Regions from separate parts of the Streptomyces violaceoruber genome, predicted to be linked through region 2. Evidence: riboswitches for the same ligand, from Rfam matches in the RefSeq annotation. Region 2 holds a riboswitch; the other holds the start of a gene.

Region 1 (11,005 bases), 2.9 Mb from region 2:
CATGGGTCACACGGCCACAGCCCAGGCAGGCTCCGGCGGCCTGACAGCGACCGAGCACCGCCTGGCCAACGGCCTGCGCGTGGTGCTCTCCGAGGACCACCTGACCCCGGTCGCGGCGGTGTGCCTCTGGTACGACGTCGGCTCGCGCCACGAGGTCAAGGGGCGCACCGGACTGGCTCACCTTTTCGAGCACCTCATGTTCCAGGGCTCCGCCCAGGTCAAGGGCAACGGCCACTTCGAGCTGGTGCAGGGCGCCGGCGGCTCGCTCAACGGCACCACCAGTTTCGAGCGGACCAACTACTTCGAGACCATGCCCGCCCACCAGCTGGAGCTCGCCCTCTGGCTGGAGGCCGACCGCATGGGCTCCCTGCTCGCCGCCCTGGACGACGAGTCGATGGAGAACCAGCGGGACGTCGTCAAGAACGAACGCCGCCAGCGCTACGACAACGTCCCCTACGGCACCGCCTTCGAGAAGCTGACCGCCCTCGCCTACCCGGAGGGCCACCCCTACCACCACACGCCGATCGGCTCGATGGCCGACCTGGACGCGGCGACCCTGGAGGACGCGCGCGCGTTCTTCCGCACCTACTACGCGCCGAACAACGCGGTGCTCTCGGTCGTCGGCGACATCGACCCCGAGCAGACGCTCGCGTGGATCGAGAAGTACTTCGGCTCCATCGCCTCGCACGACGGCAAGCAGCCGCCGCGGGACGGCGCGCTGCCCGACGTCATGGGCGGGGAACTGCGGGAGGTCGTCGAGGAGGAGGTCCCGGCCCGCGCCCTGATGGCGGCCTACCGCCTGCCGGAGGACGGCACGCGCGCGTGCGACGCGGCCGACCTGGCCCTGACCGTCCTGGGCGGCGGCGAGTCGTCCCGCCTGTACAACCGCCTCGTCCGCCGCGACCGCACCGCCGTCGCCGCCGGGTTCGGCCTGCTTCGGCTCGCCGGGGCACCCTCCCTGGGCTGGCTGGACGTGAAGACGTCCGGCGACGTGGAGGTGCCGGTCATCGAGACGGCCATCGACGAGGAGCTGGCCCGGTTCGCCGACGAGGGCCCCACGGCCGAGGAGATGGAGCGCGCCCAGGCCCAGCTGGAGCGCGAGTGGCTGGACCGCCTGGGCACGGTCGCCGGCCGCGCCGACGAACTGTGCCGGTACGCGGTCCTGTTCGGCGACCCGCAGCTCGCCCTCACCGCCGTGCAGCGCGTGCTCGAGGTGACGGCCGAGGAGGTCCAGGAGGTCGCCAAGGCCCGCCTGCGCCCCGACAACCGCGCGGTGCTCGTCTACGAGCCCACCGCCTCCGCCGACGAGACCGACGCCAGCGACGAGAACGAGGAGGCGGCCAAGTGACCGAGCTCGCCACCATGGAATTCCACGCCCAGCCGCAGGCCGGCGAGCCCAAGCCCTGGGCGTTCCCCGCTCCCGAGCGCGGCAGCCTCGACAACGGCCTCACCGTGCTGCGCTGCCACCGCCCCGGCCAGCAGGTCGTCGCCGTCGAGGTGCTCCTCGACGCCCCCCTGGACGCCGAGCCGGCCGGTCTCGACGGTGTCGCCACCATCATGGCGCGCGCCTTCTCCGAGGGCACCGACAAGCACTCCGCCGAGGACTTCGCCGCGGAGCTGGAGCGCTGCGGCGCCACCCTGGACGCGCACGCCGACCACCCCGGCGTCCGGCTGAGCCTGGAGGTGCCCGCCTCGCGCCTCGGCAAGGCACTCGGCCTGCTCGCCGACGCCCTCAGGGCGCCCGCCTTCGCGGACGGCGAGGTCGAACGACTGGTGCGCAACCGGCTCGACGAGATCCCGCACGAGCTGGCCAACCCCTCCCGGCGTGCCGCCAAGGAACTCTCCAAGGAGCTGTTCCCGGCCGACGCGCGCATGTCGCGCCCGCGCCAGGGCACCGAGGAGACGGTCGAGGCCATCGACTCGGCGGCCGTACGCGCCTTCTACGAGCGGCACGTCCGCCCCGCCACGGCCACCGCGGTGGTCGTCGGCGACCTCACCGGCGTCGACCTGGACGCGCTGCTCGCCGACACCCTGGGCGCGTGGACCGGCTCGGCCGCCGAGCCGCGTCCGGTGCCCCCGGTGACCGCCGACGACCGGGGCCGGGTCGTCATCGTGGACCGTCCCGGCGCCGTCCAGACGCAGCTGCTGATCGGCCGCACCGGCGCCGACCGGCACGACCGCGTGTGGCCCGCGCAGGTGCTCGGCACCTACTGCCTGGGCGGCACCCTCACCTCGCGCCTGGACCGCGTCCTGCGCGAGGAGAAGGGCTACACCTACGGTGTGCGGGCGTTCGGCCAGGTCCTGCGCTCCGCGCCGGACGGCACGGGCGCCGCCATGCTCGCCATCAGCGGATCCGTCGACACCCCCAACACCGGTCCCGCCCTGGAGGACCTGTGGACGGTGCTGCGCAAGCTGGCGGCGGAGGGGCTCACCGACGCCGAGCGCGACGTGGCCGTGCAGAACCTGGTGGGCGTGGCGCCGCTGAAGTACGAGACGGCGGCGGCCGTGGCGAGCACGCTGGCCGACCAGGTCGAGCAGCACCTGCCCGACGACTTCCAGGCCACGCTCTACCGTCAACTGGCCGCCACGGGCACCGTGGAGGCCACCGCGGCGGTCGTGAACGCCTTCCCGGTGGACCGTCTCGTGACGGTCCTCGTCGGCGACGCGGCGCAGATCAAGGAGCCCGTCGAGGCCCTCGGCATCGGCGAAGTCACCGTGGTGGCGGCCGAGTAGCGGCACGCGCGCGCGGCGGCCCCGGTGACCGGTGTGTCACCGGGGCCGCCGTTTGTCCGGATTGGGGGAGTGGTTGCCCGTCTGCCCTGTGGCGTGCGCTACAAAAAGCCTGTTGCGTTTGAGGATTGAACGCAGCCGCGTTTAGCGTCGTCCGGGCTGTTCGTCAGGCAGTGCGCCGCACCCGCGGCACCGGACAGCCATCGCCGAGTCCCCGTACGGCGCGAGCCAGGGGAGCCGGGGACCCATCGCAGTCCCTGGGGTGAATCGGACGCCCGCGCGCACCGCGAGGGGGTCCGTAGGAGACCTTCCACCTCCGAACCCGTCAGCTAACCCGGTAGGCGAGAGGGAAGGAAAGGACAAGCCTCTACATGGCGTTCACGCGCGCCACCGGGAAGCACCGCCGTCCCGGCCGGGTGCACCGCACCACCGTCCGCGCGGCGGGAGTCGCGGCACTCGCCACCACCGGTGTGGTCGGCACCCTCGCGGCTCCGGCGCTCGCCGCCGAGCCCGAGGCGGAACAGACCGGGCTCACCCCGGTCGTCACCATCGGCGACTCCATAGCCGACGAGATCGACGCCCAGGCCCTCGCCCAGAAGCAGGCGGCCGCGGACGCCGCCGCCCGCGAGGCGGCTCGGGAGGCGGCCCGCGAGCGGGCGGCCGAGGCGGCCAAGGAGGCGCGCGAGGCCAAGGAGCGCGCCGCGCGGGAGGCGGAGCGCGAGCGCCTCAACACCTTCGTCGCACCGATCACCGCCTCGTACGTCTCGACCGCCTACCAGGCCGGCAGCTCCCTGTGGTCCTCGGGCAGCCACACCGGCATCGACTTCCACGCCTCCAGCGGCACGTCCGTGCACTCCGTGGGTGTCGGCACCGTCGTCGAGGCCGGCTGGGGCGGCGCGTACGGCAACCAGGTCGTGATCAGGATGCACGACGGCACGTACACCCAGTACGGGCACCTGTCGTCCATCGGCGTCTCGGTCGGCCAGTCGGTCGAGCCCGGCCAGCAGATCGGCGTCTCGGGTGCCACCGGCAACGTCACCGGACCGCACCTGCACTTCGAGGCCCGTACGAGCCCCGAGTACGGCTCGGACATGGACCCCGTCGCCTATCTCCGCTCCCACGGAGTGAACGTCTGACGAAAAAGCCCCGGCTTCCCGGGTCGGGGCTTTTTGTATTCCATGCCGGCTTGATTGGCCTAGAGTCGCTGAAAGCGCGTCCATCGTCGACGTTTCTGGGGATCAAGGCGGAGGTCGGTCATGCGTATTCCGGCACATTCGGTGTGCACGGCGATTCGGGACGACATCGTGACCGGCGTCCACGGGCGCGGGAGCCGGCTCACCGAGGAGCTCCTCGCCCGCCGCTACGGCGTCTCCCGCGTCCCCGTCCGAGAGGCCCTGCGCACGCTGGAGGCGGAGGGCTTCGTGGTCACCCGGCGGCACGCGGGCGCGTGCGTCGCGGAACCGACCCGGCGGGAGGCCGCCGATCTGCTGGAGACCCGCACGCTCCTCGAGCCGCTCGGTGCCTCCCGGGCCGCGCGGCGGCGCACCGACGCCCACCTCAAGGTGCTGCGCGGCCTGGTCAGGCTGGGGCAGGAACGGGCCGGGCGGGGCACCGTGGACGAGCTGCGCTCCCTGGGCGGCTGGTTCCACGAGACCCTCGCCAGGGCGGCGGACAGCCCCTCCCTGACCGCGCTGCTGACCCAGCTCCGCCACAAGATCGCCTGGATGTACGTCGTGGAGGCACCGGTCGGACCGGTGGAGCACTGGGCGGAGCACGCGGCGATCGCCGACGCCGTGGCCCGGGGCGACGCCGAACGCGCGCGGGCGCTCATGACCCGGCACATCGAGCGGTCGGCGCCCGGGTACCGGCTCCGGTTCGCCGCCGGCGGCGCGGCGACGGAGCGTGTGAGGAATACGCAACATTCCGTAAACACCGCGAGCCCGCTCCGGTAACACAGGTTCCGTATACAAAGGCGGGGGAATTCCGGCGGCTATTTCTGCCGCCCCGAATGTGTGGAAGCGGAAGCGGAAGCGGAAGCGGAAAAGGCGAAAGGCCCGTCCGGTGGTCCCGGCGGGCCTTTCGGTGCTGCTGTCCCGTCCGTCAGACGGTCTCGGGAAGCTCCTCGAGCCCCTCGGCGACCAGCTTCGCCAGCCGCTCCAGGGCCGCCTCCGCGCCCTCGGCGTCGGAGGCGAGGACGATCTCCTCGCCCCCCTGGGCGCCGAGGCCGAGGACGGCCAGCATGGAGGCCGCGTTGACGGGGGAGCCGTCGGCCTTGGCGATCGTCACCGGGACGCCTGTGGCCGTGGCGGCTCGGACGAAGATGGAGGCGGGGCGGGCGTGGAGACCCTCGGCCCAGCCGACGTTGACGCGGCGCTCAGCCATGTGATGCTGCCCTTCAGGTGTTCAGAGGCGTTGAAGTTGTCTAGACCAGTCTTGTCTAGACCAGTTTCCCACATCGTGAAGCAAGCCGGGACGACCACGTTGCGCCGCCCCGTACGGGTCCCGGACCGCGGCCTCGGTCCGGACCTCCGTCCCCCACAGACTGCCCCGCGCCGTTGTCGTACGCGAGCCGTACTCTGGGGCCCATGCAGACCTCGTCGGACCGGCACGAGTACCCCGCCCACTGGGAAGCCGACGTGGTGCTGCGCGACGGCGGCACCGCGCGCGTCCGCCCCATCACCGTTGACGACGCCGAGCGCCTGGTCAGCTTCTACGAGCAGGTTTCCGACGAGTCGAAGTACTACCGCTTCTTCGCGCCGTACCCTCGCCTGTCCGCCAAGGACGTCCACCGCTTCACGCACCACGACTTTGTGGACCGGGTGGGACTCGCGGCCACCATCGGCGGCGAGTTCATCGCCACCGTACGCTACGACCGGATCGGGGCCGGCGGAACACCCGCCACCGCACCGGCCGACGAGGCCGAGGTCGCCTTCCTCGTCCAGGACGCCCACCAGGGACGCGGCGTCGCCTCCGCCCTCCTGGAGCACATCGCCGCCGTCGCCCGCGAGCGGGGCATCCGCCGCTTCGCCGCCGAGGTGCTGCCCGCCAACAACAAGATGATCAAAGTCTTCATGGACGCCGGGTACACCCAGAAGCGAAGCTTCGAGGACGGGGTGGTCCGCCTGGAGTTCGATCTCGAACCCACCGACCGCTCGCTGGCCGTGCAGTACGCGCGCGAGCACCGCGCGGAGGCCCGTTCCGTGCAGCGGCTGCTGCAGCCCGGCTCGGTCGCGGTCGTCGGCGCCGGCCGCACCCCGGGCGGCGTCGGCCGCAGCATCCTCGGCAACATCCGGGACGCCGGCTACACGGGGCGCCTGTACGCCGTGAACAGGGCCTTCCCCGAGGACATGAAAGAACTCGACGGGGTTCCGGCGTGCCGTTCCGTGGGCGACATCGACGGGCCCGTCGACCTCGCCGTCGTGACCGTGCCCGCCGAGCACGTCCCGGACGTCGTCACCGCGTGCGGCGAGCACGGGGTGCAGGGCCTGGTGGTGATCTCCGCCGGATACGCCGACAGCGGCCCCGAGGGGCGCGAGCGCCAGCGCGCCCTGGTGCGGCACGCGCGCACGTACGGCATGCGCATCATCGGGCCCAACGCCTTCGGGATCATCAACACCTCCCCCGACGTGCGGCTCAACGCCTCGCTCGCCCCCGAGATGCCGCGCGCGGGACGGATCGGCCTGTTCGCGCAGTCCGGCGCCATCGGCATCGCCCTGCTCTCCCGGCTGCACCGGCGCGGCGGCGGGGTCACCGGCGTCACCGGCGTGTCCACCTTCGTCTCCTCCGGCAACCGCGCCGACGTCTCCGGCAACGACGTCCTCCAGTACTGGTACGACGACCCGCAGACCGACGTCGCGCTGATGTACCTGGAGTCCATCGGCAACCCCCGCAAGTTCACCCGCCTGGCCCGGCGCACGGCGGCCGCCAAGCCCCTGGTCGTGGTGCAGGGCGCCCGGCACGGCGGCGTGGCACCCCAGGGGCACGCCGTACGGGCGACGCGACTGCCCCACGCGACGGTCTCCGCGCTGCTGCGGCAGGCCGGCGTGATCCGCGTCGACACCATCACCGACCTGGTCGACGCGGGGCTGCTCCTCGCCCGCCAGCCGCTGCCCGCCGGACCGAGGGTGGCCATCCTGGGCAACTCGGAGTCCCTGGGACTGCTCACGTACGACGCGTGCCTCTCCGAGGGCCTGCGCCCGCAGCCCCCGCTGGACCTGACGACCGCCGCCTCGGCCGACGACTTCCACGCGGCCCTGGCCAGGGCCCTGGCCGACGACACCTGCGACGCGGTCGTGGTGACCGCCATCCCGACGCTGGGAGAGGGGGCGGCCGGGGACGCCGCGCTCGCGGAGGCCCTGCGCTCGGCGGCGGCCGCGGTCCCCACCAAGCCCGTCCTCGTGGTCCACGTGGAGCTGGGCGGCCTGGCGGAGGCCCTGTCCGCGGCGGCGAGCACGGCTCCCCAGACGGCTCAGGGCACCGCGGGCACCACCGCCCAGGCGGCTGAGGGCACCGCCTCCCGAGCGGCTTCGAGCGCGGCTCTCCCGGCCGATCCGGATGCCGTGCAGCAGGGCACCCCGAGCGGCCCGGCTTCCGGAGCCGCCCCGGCCTCCGGAGCCACCCCGGGCACCGCTCCCCATGCCGTTCCCGGCCCCGCCGATCAGCTCCCGTCCGGCGCCTCCGGTCCGTCCGGCCCCTCCGGCCCCTCCGGCCCGTCCGGCCCCTCCGGCCCCTCCGGTCCGTCCGGCCCGTCCGGTCCCTCCGGGCCGCCCCGCCCGTCCGCCGCCCCGGGCCGGCCGCCGGGCGTCGTCCGGGCCCCCGAGGGAGCTCGCCTCATCCCCGCCTACCCCGCCGCCGAGCGTGCCGTCCGCGCCCTCGGCGAGGCGGTCGCCTACGCCCAGTGGCGGCGGGAGGCCGCCGACCCCGGCAAGGTGCCGGAGTACGAGGACATCGACGAGAAGGGCGCCGCCCAGCAGATAGCGGGGCACCTCGCGCGCGGGCAGGGGCTCACCCTCGGCAGCCAGGAGACCTGCGACCTGCTCGGCCGGTACGGCGTCCACGTCCACCGCGCCCTGCCCGCAGCCACTCCCGACGACGCCGCGGCCGCCGCGCGGACCATCGGCTACCCGGTGGCCCTCAAGGCCACCGCCCCGCACCTGCGCCACCGCGCCGACCTGGGCGGCGTACGCCTCGACCTCGCGGACGAGGAGCAACTGCGGCGGGCCTACGCCGAACTGACCGAGCTGTTCGGGAAGCCCGCGGAGCTGCGCCCGGTGGTGCAGGACATGGCCCCGCGCGGCGTCGACACCGTCGTACGGGCGGTCATCGACCCGGCGGCCGGCGCGGTGCTCTCCTTCGGCCTCGCCGGCGCCGCCACCCAGCTGCTCGGCGACATGGCGCACCGGCTGATCCCGGTCACCGACCGGGACGCCACCTCGCTCATCCGCTCGGTCCGCACGGCCCCCCTCCTCTTCGGCTGGCGCGGCTCGGCCCCGGTCGACGCCGCCGCCCTGGAGGAGCTGCTGCTGCGGGTCTCCCGGCTGGTCGACGACCACCCGGAGGTCGTCGCGGTCACCCTGGAGCCCGTCGTGGTCGCCCCGCACGGCCTGAGCGTCCTCGGCGCCTCCGTCCGCCTCGCGCCCCCTCCCGCCAGGGACGACCTGGGCCCGCGGACCCTGCCGGCCTACTGACCCGCCACGCCCCGTACCCGGCCCGGTGCCCGTGCCGGGTACGGCCCTGGACGGGTACCGCGGGAGCGTGCCTCGCAGTCAGCGGGTCCCCGTAGGATGGACGGCATGGCCAAGACCAGTACGACGACCCAGGGGCTGCGAGCGGCGATCGAGCGCAGCGGCTACTACCCGGCCCTCGTGGCCGAGGCGGTGGAGGCCGCCGTGGGCGGCGAGCCCGTGCGGTCGTACCTGGTCCACCAGGAGACCACGTTCGACCAGAACGAGGTGCGCCGGCACGTGACCGTGCTGGTGCTCACCGGCAACCGCTTCATCGTCAGCCACACCGACGAGCAGGCCGCCGACGACACCTCTCCGACGCCGTACGCCACGACGTCCACGGAGTCCGTCAAGCTCGGCCGGATCTCGTCCATCGTCGTCAGCCGCGTCGTCGCCAACCCGGAGCAGTACAAGCCGGGCACACTGCCCCGCGAGATCGTGCTGACCATCGGCTGGGGCGCCGTCTCCCGCCTCGACCTGGAGCCCGCCGCCTGCGGCGACCCCAACTGCGAGGCCGACCACGGCTACACGGGCAGCTCGACGGCCGACGACCTCAGCCTGCGCGTCAGCGAGGCCGGGGACGGCCCCGAGACGGTGCGCCAGGCGCTCACCTTCGCCCAGGCCCTCTCCGAGGCGACCGCGGACTCCGCCCGCTGATGGTGCAGCACACCGCCTGGGACACCCACCCGGAACCGCTCCCCGTCGACTCCGCCCCCGTACCCGAGTACGGCCGGGGCTCCCTCGCCGACCTGCTGCCCACCCTGGCCGCCGGCCTCGGTGTCCCCGGCATGACCGCGGGGATCACCGAACTGACCCCGGCCGACCGCAACTGCGTCTTCCTGATCGACGGCCTCGGCTGGGAGCAACTGCGCGCGCACCCCGAGGACGCCCCCTTCCTGAGTTCCCTCCTGGGCAGCTCGCGCGGCGGCACGGGGCGCCCGATCACCGCCGGCTACCCGGCGACCACGGCGACCTCCCTCGCCTCCGTCGGCACCGGCCTCCCGCCGGGCGCCCACGGCCTGCCCGGATACACGGTGCGCAATCCCGACACCGGCGCCCTGATGAACCAGCTCCGCTGGCAGCCATGGACCGCGCCCGGCCCCTGGCAGCCCTACCCCACCGTCTTCGGCCTCGCCCACGCGGCGGGGGTGCACGCCGCCCAGGTCTCCTCGCCCACCTTCGCCAACACCCCGCTGACCAAGGTCGCGCTCAGCGGCGGCGAGTTCCACGGACGCCTGTCCGGCGAGGACCGGATGGACTGCGCCGCCGAACAGCTGGCCCGCGCCGACCGCGCCCTCGTCTACACGTACTACGCCGAGGTCGACGGCGCCGGACACCGCTTCGGCGTCGACTCCGACACCTGGCGCGGGCAGCTCGGCCACGTCGACCGGCTCGTCCAGCGCCTCGCCGAGCAGCTGCCGCCGCGCAGCGCCCTGTACGTCACCGCCGACCACGGCATGGTCGACGTGCCCTTCGACGAGGAGCACCGGATCGATTTCGACGAGGACTGGGAGCTGAAGGCGGGCGTCGCCCTCCTCGGCGGCGAGGGCCGCGCCCGGCACGTCTACGCCGTCCCCGGTGCCCGCAACGACGTGCTGTTCTGCTGGCGCGAGGTGCTCGGCGAGCAGTTCTGGGTGGCGTCCCGGGACGAGGCGATCGCCGCCGGCTGGTTCGGCCCCGGTATCGACGACCGGGTGTACGACCGCATCGGCGACGTGGTCGCCGCGGCCCGCGACGACGTCCTGGTCATCGCCTCCGAGCGCGAGCCCAAGGAGTCGGCGATGGTCGGCAACCACGGTTCGATGACCCCTGCCGAGCAGCTCGTCCCGCTGCTCGAAGTACGCTCCTGACCCTCTCCGCTCCACCGATCCCGCTGCCGAAAGGTGCCCAACCCCTCATGCCCGAGCTGGTGTTCTTCTCCGGAACGATGGACTGCGGGAAGTCGACACTGGCTCTCCAGATCGAGCACAACCGCTCGGCGCGCGGACTGGCCGGCATGATCTTCACCCGCGACGACCGTGCGGGCGAGGGCAAGCTCTCCTCCCGCCTCGGCCTCGTCACCGACGCGGTCGAGGTCGGGGACGGCCAGGACCTGTACGCCCACGTCGTCGACCACCTCTCGCAGGGCGGCCGGGTGGACTACGTGATCGCGGACGAGGCGCAGTTCCTCGCGCCGGACCAGATCGACCAGCTCGCGCGCGTGGTCGACGACCTCGACGTCGACGTGTACGCCTTCGGCATCACCACCGACTTCCGCTCCAAGCTCTTCCCGGGCTCCCAGCGGCTGGTGGAACTCGCCGACCGGGTCGAGGTGCTCCAGGTCGAGGCCCTGTGCTGGTGCGGAGCCCGCGCCACGCACAACGCCCGCACCGTGGGCGGCGTCATGGTCGTCGAGGGCGCCCAGGTGGTCGTCGGGGACGTCGCCCAGTCCCCCGACGAGATCGGCTACGAGGTGCTGTGCCGCCGCCACCACCGCAGGCGGATGACGAGCGCCACGGCGCGGGCGGCGGCGCTCTCGCCGGACGTGCTGCCGGTCACCGCCACGTGAGTGC
Region 2 (11,005 bases):
GAGTGATCTCGCCTCGACGCGACGCACCGAGGGCCGGGCTCCCGCACGGGGCCCGGCCCTTTCGGGTCGGTGCGGGTCAGGCCCGGCCGGGCGCGCCCCACACACGGGCCCGCAGCGGCAGCCCGGAGGCGCCCGAGTCGGGCGTCTTCACCGCGAGGACCTGGTTGACGCCGATCCGGTTGCGTTCGAAGGCGAGCGCGGAGGCGGCCATGTACAGCTGCCAGACCCGGGCGCGGCCGGGGCTGACGAGGCGGACGGCGGTCGCCCAGTCGGACTCCAGGTTGGCGACCCAGCGGCGCAGGGTGAGCGCGTAGTGCTCGCGGATCGACTCCACGTCGCGGACCTCGAACCCGGCGCGCTCCAGCTGGGTGACGGTGGTGCCGACGGGGGCCAGTTCGCCGTCGGGGAAGACGTAGGCGTCGATGAACTCGTCGACGTTGTAGGAGGACTCGTCCCGCTGCGGGCGGCGGGCGATCTGGTGGTTCAGCAGCCGTCCGCCGGGCTTGAGCAGTCTGTGCAGGTCGGTGGCGTATTCCAGGTAGCGCTCGGCGCCGACGTGCTCGGCCATGCCGATGGAGGAGATGGCGTCGTACGGCCCGTCCGCGACGTCCCGGTAGTCCTGGACGCGGATCTCCACCCGGTCGGTGAGCCCCTCGTCCGCGACGCGCTTGCGGGCGTAGGCGGCCTGTTCCTGGGAGAGGGTCACGCCGACGACGCTCACGCCGTGCTCGCGGGCCGCGTGGATCGCCATCGAGCCCCAGCCGCAGCCGACGTCGAGGAGACGCCGACCGGGGCTCAGGTCCAGCTTGCGGCTGACGAGTTCGAGCTTGTCGCGCTGGGCGTCCTCCAGGGTGCCGCCCTCGGCCGGCGGGGCGGGCCAGTAGGCGCAGGAGTAGACCATGGAGGGGCCGAGGACGAGTTCGTAGAAGTCGTTGCCGACGTCGTAGTGGTGGCTGATGGCCCGCTTGTCGCTGCGCTTGGTGTGCAGGTGGCCGCGGGCCCGGCGGACCTCCTCGGGCGGCGGGGCGGGCGGCAGCGGCGGCCCGGCGAGCTTCACCAGTCCGCGTACGGCGGACCGGACCTCCGGGTCGCGGAGCGCCTCGACCAGGCCGCGGGCGTCCTCGCCGCGCTCCCAGATCAGGCCGGCCATCAGCCCGAGGGCGGTGTAGAGGTCTCCGTCGATGTCGATGTCGCCAGCCACCCAGGCGCGGGCCAGGCCCAGTTCACCCGGTTTGAACAGCAGGCGGCGCAGGGCCCTGCGGTTGCGGACGACGAGGGTCGGCGCGCCCGGCGGACCCGCCTGCGAACCGTCCCAGGCGCGGATGCGCACCGGAAGTGGTGCTCCCAGCAACTGTTCGAAGAGGTTCTGCAGCCGCAGCGCGGCGTCAGCCATGGCGTACCTCCGTGACGAGCGATCCCGGAATGTCCAACACCACGTAAACACCTGTGAGCCCGCGGTACAGTCCCCGGCGCGCGTTACGACTCGGCAAAATAGCTGTACACACCAACGGATTTGTCGCCCCGACGGCGCGGCACGCGCGCAGCGCGAAGGGGCCGTCCGCACCACGGATGGCGGACGGCCCCTTCGGGAACCGCTGAGTACTGCTCAGTACTGCTGGACTGCTGGGTGCTGCTACGGCAGCGCGCGGGCGGGAGTCAGGAGGCCTTGGCCTCGGTCTTCTCCTGCTTCGCGGCCTTCTCGCTCTGGTCGCCCTGGTCGGCGGCCTTCGCCGCGGCGGGCTTCGGGGCCGGCTTGGCGGCCTCGTAGAACTCCTCGCGCGGGGTCTCCATCGCGCCGAGGGAGACGACCTCGCGCTTGAGGAACATGCCGAGCGTCCAGTCCGCGAAGACGCGGATCTTGCGGTTGAAGGTCGGCATGGCCATGCCGTGGTAGCCCCGGTGCATGTACCAGGCGAGACGGCCCTTGAGCTTGATCTTCATCTTGCCCATGACGATCATCGCGACGCCCTTGTGCAGGCCGAGACCCGCCACCGCGCCCTTGTTGGCGTGGCTGTACGGCTTCTGCGGGAAGCCCCGCATGCCGGAGATCACGTTGTCGCCGAGGACCTTGGCCTGGCGGAGCGCGTGCTGGGCGTTCGGCGGGCACCAGGCGTTCTCGTTGCCCGCCTTGCGGCCGACGAGGTCCGGCACCTGGGCGTTGTCGCCCGCGGCCCAGATGTAGTCGGTCCCCTGGACCTGGAGGGTCGCCTGGGTGTCGACGTGACCGCGGGGGCCCAGCGGCAGGCCGAAGCGGGCCAGCGCCGGGTTGGGCTTGACGCCGGCCGTCCACACGATGGTGTTGGAGTCGACCTCCAGCCCGTTCTTCAGCACCACGTGGCCGTCGACGCAGGAGTCCATGGAGGTGGACAGGTAGACCTCGACGCCGCGGCCCTCGAGGTGCTCCTTGCCGTACTGGCCGAGCTTGGGGCCGACCTCGGGGAGGATCTTGTCGGCGGCGTCCACGAGGATGAAGCGCATGTCCTCGCGGGAGACGTTGTTGTAGTACTTGGCCGCGTCCCGGGCCATGTCCTCGACCTCACCGATGGTCTCCGCGCCGGCGAAGCCGCCGCCGACGAAGACGAAGGTGAGCGCCTTGCGGCGGATCTCCTCGTCGGTGGTGGAGTCGGCCTTGTCGAGCTGCTCCAGCACGTGGTTGCGCAGGCCGATGGACTCCTCGATGCCCTTCATGCCGATGCCCTGCTCGGCGAGGCCGGGGATCGGGAAGGTGCGGGAGACCGCGCCCATCGCGATGACCAGGTAGTCGAAGGGCAGCTCGTACGCCTCGCCGACCAGCGGCGCGACGGTGGCGACCTTGCGGTCCTGGTCGATGGTGGTGACCCGGCCGGTGAGGACCTCCGCCTTCGGAAGCACGCGCCGCAGGGGGACGACGACGTGCCGCGGGGAGATGCTGCCGGCGGCGGCTTCGGGGAGGAAGGGCTGGTAGGTCATGTACGACCGCGGGTCGACGACGGTGACGGTCGCCTCGCCGTAACGCATCTTCTTCTGGATGCGTCGAGCTGCGTACAGGCCTACGTACCCACCGCCTACTACGAGGATCCTGGGACGCTCCGTGGTGCTCATGCCATCGAGTATCCACCCGGTTGAGGGGGGTGGATCGTGCGCCCCTTCACAAGCTTCGGCGGGCGCTGTGCTACCATCCGCCACCCACGTGACGGAGATCATGGTGGGCGAGGGAACCAGCGTGTAGAGGACCCCGTTGTCAATGCCGCGTGAGCTGCACCTCCGCGCTTCGGGACCGGTGGACCACCCTTCCGCGAGGGCCCCGCAGGCCCCCTCCGCGACACCGACCTGAACACGTTCAAAGGGCAGTTGAAACCCCAAAAGGGTCAACGCGCGCGCTTTCGTCGTCCGACGGGGCCCAATTCCTTGTGAAGAACTTCACGAACTTTCCCGACGGGACGTCACCGAGGGGCCCCGAAAGGCCCCCCGCACCCGCTCAATCGTCGTCCGTCCTGCTCAGACCGCTACCGGTACCGCCACCGCAGCGCCACCACGAGCGCCCTACGCGATCGACCACGCGATGCCGTCGAGGATGTCGTGCTCGCTCACGACGACCTCCTCCGCGCCCGTACGCTCCATGATCGCCAGCAGCACGAGTGACCCGGCCGCGATCACGTCGACCCGGCCCGGATGCATGGACGCAACCGCCGCGCGCTCGGCGTGGGTGGAGGCCAGCAGCCAGTCGGTGATCTCCCGGACCCGGTCGCGAGAGACGCGGGAGTGGTGGATGGCGGCCGAGTCGTACTCCGGCAGCTCCTGCGCGATCGCGGACACCGTCGTCACCGAACCGGCCAGACCCACCAGCGTGCGCGCCTCGCCCAGTGGCACCGTCCGCCCGGCCAGGTCCAGGGCGGCCTCGATGTCGGCCCGCATCGCGGCGACCTGCTCCGCGGTGGGCGGATCGGTCACCGCGCCGTCGCGCACCAGGTGCCGCTCGGTCATCCGGACGCAGCCGACGTCCACCGAGCGGGCGGCGCGCACGTGGTCCTCGCCGACGACGAACTCGGTGGAGCCGCCGCCGATGTCGACGACCAGGTAGGGCTTGTCGAGGTCCGCCCGGCCGGTCAGTTCCTTCGTCGCCCCGGTGAAGGAGAACTCGGCCTCCTGGTCGCCCGAGATGACCTCGGGCTCGACGCCCAGGATGTCCAGCACACCGCGCACGAAGTCGTCCCGGTTCTCCGCGTCGCGGGAGGCGGAGGTGGCGACGAAGCGCAGCCGCTCCGCGCCGTGCGCCTTGACGACCTCGGCGTACTCGCGGCAGGCGGCGAAGGTCCGCTCCAGCGCCTCGGGCGCGAGCCGCCCGGTGCGGTCGACGCCCTGGCCGAGCCGCACGATGGTCATGCGGCGGTCCAGGTCGGTCAGCTCGCCCGTGGCGGGGTCGGCGTCGGCCACCAGCAGCCGGATGGAGTTCGTACCGCAGTCGACGGCGGCGACACGGGTCACTGGGCGTCCTCCTGGCCGGTCTCGTCGGTCTCGTCGGTCTGCTCGGTGGGCGTCACGCACGGGCCCTTGCGCCACCACTCGGGCAGCATCGCGATCGCCTCGTCGCCCAGCGGGTTGACGCCGGGGCCGGCGGCCAGCGAGTGGGCGACCAGCACGTGCAGGCACTTCACACGGTCCGGCATGCCGCCCGCGCTCGGGAAGCCCGTCAGCTCCTCGATCTCGTCGCGGCGCCGGATGTAGTCCTCGTGCGCGGCGCGGTAGGCGGCGGCCAGCTCCGGGTCGGTGGCCAGCCGCTCGGTCATCTCCTTCATCACGCCGTTCGCCTCCAGCGTGCCGATGGCGGAGGCCGCCTTCGGACACGTCAGGTAGTACAGCGTGGGGAAGGGCGTGCCGTCGGGCAGCCGCGGCGCCGTCTCCACCACGTCGGGCTGTCCGCACGGGCAGCGGTGCGCGATGGCCCGCAGTCCGCGCGGCGGACGTCCGAGCTGCTGCTTGAAGGCCGCCACGTCCGCGTCGGTCGGCTCGGTGCGCGGGGTGGTCGGCGGGGGAGTCTGCATGACTGTCTTCTGCTGGTCTTCCTGTTGAGTCACTGCCGGAGCGGCCGACGCGGACGAAGCCGCCGGCGCGATCGGCGCGGTGGGTTCACTGCCGGCGGGCGACGGCGTCGGCCTTGTCGACCCCGTCCCACACGTTCTGGTACCAGGGACGGTCGGCGGCGCCGGCCCGGGCGCGGGTCTGCTCGGCCGCCTCCGGGTCGACGACGACGAACCCCGTCTCCCCCGGCATCACGTAGTGCAGCCGCAGCCGGACCTGCTGCTCGGCGTAGGCGTCGTCCTGCCAGCGTGCCTTGAGGTCGCGCAGGTCCTCGACCCGCTGCCGGGTCTCCCGCTGCTCCCGCTGGAGATCGGCGATCTCGGCGCGCTGTGCGACGTACTGCCGGATCGGGTAGGCGAGCGCCACGACGAGCGAGCAGAGCACCATCGCCAGCAGCGCGGCCCGGCCGGTCAGCCGGGAGCGCCGGGCCTGGCGCTTGGTCTGCGAGCGGTAGACCCGGGCCGCGGTCTGTTCCCCGATGATCCGGATCCTGGTCGCGGTGGAGAAACGGTCCCGGTCCTTCACGGCCATCTGGTCTCCGCCTCCCGTGCACGCGCGTACGTCCCCGCACACGGTACGGGACCGGATACGGGGACGTACGTACGACGCTGCCTTCTACCGGGCCGTCAGCCCTTGAAGCGGGGGAAGGCGCTGCGGCCGGCGTACACCGCGGCGTCGTCGAGGATCTCCTCGATGCGCAGCAGCTGGTTGTACTTGGCGACGCGCTCGGAGCGGGCCGGGGCGCCGGTCTTGATCTGGCCGCAGTTGGTGGCGACGGCCAGGTCGGCGATGGTGACGTCCTCGGTCTCGCCGGAGCGGTGGGACATCATGCACTTGAAGCCGTTGCGCTGGGCCAGCTCGACGGCGTCCAGAGTCTCGGTCAGCGAACCGATCTGGTTGACCTTGACGAGCAGGGCGTTGGCCGAGTTCTCCTCGATGCCGCGGGCCAGGCGCTCCGGGTTGGTGACGAACAGGTCGTCGCCGACCAGCTGCACCTTGTCGCCGAGCTTGGCGGTGATGGTGTTCCAGCCGTCCCAGTCGTCCTCGAACAGCGGGTCCTCGATGGAGACCAGCGGGTACGCCTCGACCAGCTCGGCGTAGTACTCGGTCATCTCGGCGGCGGAGCGGTTCTTGCCCTCGAAGGCGTAGGAGCCGTCCTTGTAGAACTCGGACGCGGCGACGTCGAGCGCGAGGGCGATCTGCTCGCCGGGGGTGTAGCCGGCCTCCTTGATCGCCTCGAGGATGAGGTCGAGGGCCTCGCGGTTGGAGCCCAGGTTCGGGGCGAAGCCGCCCTCGTCGCCGAGGCCGGTGGCCAGGCCCTTGTTCTTCAGGACCTTCTTGAGGGTGTGGTAGACCTCGGCGCCCCAGCGCAGCGCCTCGGAGAAGGACTCCGCGCCGATCGGGGCGATCATGAACTCCTGGATGTCCACGTTGGAGTCGGCGTGCGAGCCGCCGTTCAGGATGTTCATCATCGGCACCGGCAGCAGGTGCGCGTTCGGGCCGCCCAGGTAGCGGAAGAGCGGCAGGTCGCTGGCCTCGGAGGCGGCGTGGGCGACGGCGAGGGAGACGCCGAGGATGGCGTTGGCGCCGAGCGAGCCCTTGTTGTCGGTGGCGTCCAGGTCGAACATGGCCTGGTCGATCAGGCGCTGCTCGGTGGCGTCGTAGCCGACCAGCTCCGGGCCGATCTGCTCGATGACGGCCAGCACGGCCTTCTCGACGCCCTTGCCGAGGTAACGGCTCGGGTCGCCGTCACGCAGCTCGATGGCCTCGAAGGCACCGGTGGAGGCGCCGGACGGAACGGCGGCACGACCCGTGCTGCCGTCGTCGAGGCCGACCTCGACCTCGACCGTGGGGTTGCCTCGGGAGTCCAGGATTTCCCGGGCTACGACGACGTCGATGGACGGCACGAGCATCTCCTTCTTCAATGTGACGCTTCACTGTGACGCTTCACGGTGGCGCTTCGGTCTGCCGCGGTCCCGCGGGACCGCGACGGCTCTGCGGGACCGAGCCTAACCGGCTCCGGGCGATCGGCCAGCCGATCGCCCACCCGCTGGACAGAACCGAGAGTAAATTGTTTCCGAACGGAACAAAGGCGGAACATGAAAAGTCCCGCCCCGGTGCGTACGGGGGAACACGCACCGGGGCGGGAGTCACGGGACCGCCGCCGCTTACTTCAGGTGCAGCTGCTGGCCCGGGTAGATCAGGTCGGCGTCGTCGACGATGTCGTCGTTCAGCTTGAACAGCTTCGCCCAGCCGCCCTTGACGTCGTGCTCCTCGGCGATCGAGCTGAGGGTGTCGCCCTTGACGACCTTGTACTCGCCGTCGCCCTTCTCGACCTTCTTGCCGGTCGGGGTGGTGACGGTCTTCTTCTTCGCGGCGGGCTTCTCGGCCTTCGGCTCGGCGGCCGGGCGCTCGGCGGAGCGGGAGGCCTTCTGCTCGGTGGAGCGCTCGGCGGTGGAGCCGCTGCTCTGGCTCTGCGAGCCCTCGGAGCTGCCGGAGCCGCTGCCCTCGGAGCCGCCACCGGTGTAGGCGGCGCCCGACAGGCCGGTGCCGCAGACCGGCCAGGCACCCTTGCCCTGGCCCGCGAGCACCTTCTCGGCGATCTGGATCTGCTGGGACTTGCTCGCCTGGTCGGCGGTGGAGGCGTACTGGGTACCGCCGTAGGCGGCCCAGGTGGAGGCGGAGAACTGCAGACCGCCGTAGTAACCGTTGCCGGTGTTGATGGACCAGTTGCCGCCGGACTCGCACTGGGCAACGGCGTCCCACTCGGACGCGGTGGCGGCGGAGGCGTTGCCGGCCGCCATCAGCGGGGCGGCGACGGCGGCACCGGTGACGCCGGCGACGGCGATGACACGGGTGGCCTTGGACGGACGACGGTGCTTGCCCTTGCCGGAAAACAGCATGGTTGATCCCCTCACCGACGCCTGCGAGGTGAGCTGTCGGGTTCGGGCCGGTTGAGTTGCCCGGCCGGGTTCCTCGCGGAACTCGGCTCCACCCCTAGCCGCTCCGGCTCAACTGCCCGGTGCGGCACTTACCTTGGGTCCCCCGCTCCTGCCTTCGGCGCTTGACGCGACGACTGTTCCCGTACGGCCGCTGGCAGGATTCGGCGTTGCGGCTGTCGGGGCCCGCGGTGGCGAGCGGTCATGACCGTAGACACGCGCTCCGCGGATTTTCAAAGACGATCACGGCTTCTGAGACCTATCTCTCACGAGATCCAAAAGGGACATACGGTCTCTAACCGTGACGCGAACTCCCTCTACTTTTCGCCCGATTCGCCCGTGACCGTGAGCGTCTGACCGGGCAGGATGTGGTCGGGGTCGGCACCGACGACGGTCTCGTTGTCGGCGTAGAGCGCGTGCCACCCGCCGTCGACGTCAAGGGAGTCGGCGATGGCCCAGAGACTGTCGCCGGTGCGGACGACGTAACGCCCGTCCCCGGCCTCTCGCTCGCCACCGTCGCGCGAGGCGTGGCGGCCCGACGCCGGGTCCGTACGGCCCTCTCCCGTCGCACCCTCGTCCGCGCTGCCGCCGCGGTGCTTGCCGGAGCCGGACGAGCCCTCGGTGCCCTGCGGTTCGGCACTGCCGGAGGGGTCGGATTCGGTGGAAGTGTCCGGCTTGGCGGATTGGCCCGCACCGTCGGACGAGTCGCCCGACGCGCCGCTCGAACCGTCGGACGGGGCGTCAGACGACGACGGCGAAGAAGAGGGCGAAGGGGACGAAGAGGATGCTCCGGACGTCGACTCCGGCGTCTCGGACGAGCCGGACGACTCGGATGACTGGGACGACTCGGGCGTTTCGGTGGTCGCGGGCGATTCGGACGACTTGGTGGTGTCCTGCTCCCCCGAGGCGTCCGAACCTTCCGACGCCCCGTCACCGGCCGCGCCGGAGCCGTCGCCCGTGCCCCCGGAGCCGTTGCCCAGGCCGGCGAGCAGACCGCAGGTCGGCCAGGCGGCGATGCCCTGCGACGCGTGTATCTTCTCGGCGATTCTTATCTGCTGGGAGCGACTGGCCTGGTCGGCGCTGGGAGCGTAGTCCAGACCGCCGTACTGCTCCCAGGCATCCTGGGACAGCTGCAGGCCGCCGTAGTACCCGTTGCCGCTGTTCTGGCTCCAGGCGCCGCCGGTCTCGCACTCGGCGACCTGGTCCCAGTTCGTGGAGTCGGCCGCGTGGGCGCCGGTGGCGCCGAGCAGCGGGATCGCGATGGCGGAGCCGGTCACTCCGGCGGCGACGACCAGTGCGGGTGCCTGGCGGGGGCGGCGGTGACGACCGTTCCCGGAGAGCATGCGACGACCTTTCACAAGACGACGGGGACCACGCGGCGGTTGACGCTCGACACCACGTTGATCCGTGAACGTATAGGGAGATCATCGCTTGTCACAAGTTCATGCCGCGCAGATCACGTGAAGATCACAGAGTTGAGCGCGTGTCACTTTTGCGTCGGCGACGGACCGTTGCCGGCCGATGACGCGGGCGGTGTGAACGAGACGGGCAAGGTGCGCAGACCTCGCATGATGAGGCCGCCGCGCCACCGGAGTTCGGCCGGGTCAGCGGCGAGGCGGAGGTCCGGCAGCCGGGTCAGCAGCGTGGCCAGCGCCGTCTGCCCCTCCAGCCGGGCGAGCGGGGCGCCGAGGCAGTAGTGGATGCCGTGGCCGTACCCGAGGTGCTGGCTGTCGCGGCGGGCGAGGTCCAGGGTGTCCGGGTCGGTGAACCGCTCCGGGTCCCGGTCGGCGGCGGCCAGCACGACGAGGACCGGGTCGCCGGCCGCGACGTCCTGGCCGCCGATGGTCAGCGGCCGGGTGGCGAAGCGCCAGGTGGCCAGCTCCACCGGGCCGTCGTACCGCAGGAGTTCCTCGACGCCGGTCTCCAGCAGGCCGCGCTCCCCGGCGGCCAGCGAGGTCTGCAGCCGCTCCCGCTGCTCGGGATGGGTGAGCAGGGCGTACGTGCCGTTGCCCACGAGGTTGACCGTGGTCTCGAACCCTGCGAAGAGCAGGATGAAGGCCATGGCCGCGGCCTCGTTCTCGGTGAGGTGCTCACCGTGGTCGGAGGCGCGGATCAGGCCGGAGATGAGGTCCTCGCCGGGGGCGGGCTCGGGTGGCAGCGCGGCGCGCTTGCGGTGGATGAGGTCGGCGAGGTAGCCGCGCATCTTCTTCACCGACCGGGCTACGCCGCCGCGCGGACCCCCTTGGTGACGGATCATCATGCCCGCCCAGTCCCGGAAGTCGTCCTGGTCCTCGCGGGGGACGCCGAGCAGGTCGCAGATGGCGTAGATGGGCAGCGGGAAGGCGAAATCGTGGATCAGGTCGGCGGAGCCGGTGTCCGCGAACCGGTCGATGAGACCGTCGGCCAGCTCCTGCACCCGGGGCGCGAACTCGGCCACGCGGCGCGGTGTGAACGCCTTGCTGACCAGCCGCCGCAGCCTGGTGTGGTCGGGCGGGTCGATATTGAGCAGATGGGTCATCAGCTCGGCCTTGCGCTCCCCCGGGATGCCGGTCTTGCCCTTGGCGTGCGCGGGCTCGTCGTGGTGGGCCGGGTTCTTGGACAGCCGCGGGTCGGCGAGCGCCTGTTTCGCGTCGGCGTACCGGGTGACCAGCCACGCCTCCACTCCGCTGGGCAACCGGGTGCGGTGCACGGGGGCGTGCTCGCGCAGCCACGCGTAGGCGGGGTACGGATCGCTCGCGAACTCCCAGCTGAACAGCTCGGGGACCGGGGCGGAAGAGCTGCCGGTCATCCCTCGACCGCCCGGATCGCGTCCCGGTAGGTGCGGGCCGCCGCTCTCAGGGCCGCCTCGGGGTCGGTGCCCTCGGACTCGGCTCGGGCGGCGAGGGCGAGCAGGTCGTAGCCGATGCCCTCGCCGGCGGGGAGCGGGACGTCGAGGCCCGCGGTGCGGACGCGGGAGTGGAGCTTGGCGGCGAGGGCCAGGCCGGGCTGGCCGAGGGGGACGCCCTCGG

The links. Region 2 has a riboswitch for cyclic di-AMP ahead of rpfA (resuscitation-promoting factor protein RpfA). Riboswitches for the same ligand answer to the same signal wherever they lie in the genome.
Region 1: linked by a shared signal. The riboswitch ahead of R2E43_RS09425 (M23 family metallopeptidase) and the one ahead of rpfA (resuscitation-promoting factor protein RpfA) in region 2 are both predicted to bind cyclic di-AMP.

The regions. Positions count from the first base shown of each region.
Region 1 is NZ_CP137734.1:2,174,614-2,185,618, reverse strand. Features, by position in the region: gene R2E43_RS09435 (M16 family metallopeptidase) at 1-1,348, shown strand, start outside; gene R2E43_RS09430 (M16 family metallopeptidase) at 1,345-2,733, shown strand; cyclic di-AMP (ydaO/yuaA leader) riboswitch at 2,925-3,089, shown strand; gene R2E43_RS09425 (M23 family metallopeptidase) at 3,102-3,866, shown strand; gene R2E43_RS09420 (GntR family transcriptional regulator) at 3,987-4,682, shown strand; gene R2E43_RS09415 (HPr family phosphocarrier protein) at 4,831-5,112, opposite strand; gene R2E43_RS09410 (bifunctional acetate--CoA ligase family protein/GNAT family N-acetyltransferase) at 5,316-8,417, shown strand; gene R2E43_RS09405 (DUF5998 family protein) at 8,514-9,110, shown strand; gene R2E43_RS09400 (alkaline phosphatase family protein) at 9,110-10,303, shown strand; gene R2E43_RS09395 (thymidine kinase) at 10,351-11,001, shown strand.
Region 2 is NZ_CP137734.1:5,062,557-5,073,561, reverse strand. Features, by position in the region: gene R2E43_RS22720 (ABC transporter permease) at 1-6, shown strand, start outside; gene R2E43_RS22715 (SAM-dependent methyltransferase) at 77-1,393, opposite strand; gene R2E43_RS22710 (NAD(P)/FAD-dependent oxidoreductase) at 1,657-3,081, opposite strand; gene R2E43_RS22705 (Ppx/GppA phosphatase family protein) at 3,523-4,464, opposite strand; gene R2E43_RS22700 (DUF501 domain-containing protein) at 4,461-5,021, opposite strand; gene divIC (cell division protein DivIC) at 5,107-5,589, opposite strand; gene eno (phosphopyruvate hydratase) at 5,685-6,965, opposite strand; gene rpfA (resuscitation-promoting factor protein RpfA) at 7,227-7,961, opposite strand; cyclic di-AMP (ydaO/yuaA leader) riboswitch at 7,965-8,131, opposite strand; gene rpfC (resuscitation-promoting factor protein RpfC) at 8,315-9,340, opposite strand; gene R2E43_RS22675 (cytochrome P450 family protein) at 9,484-10,785, opposite strand; gene R2E43_RS22670 (nucleoside triphosphate pyrophosphohydrolase) at 10,782-11,005, opposite strand, start outside.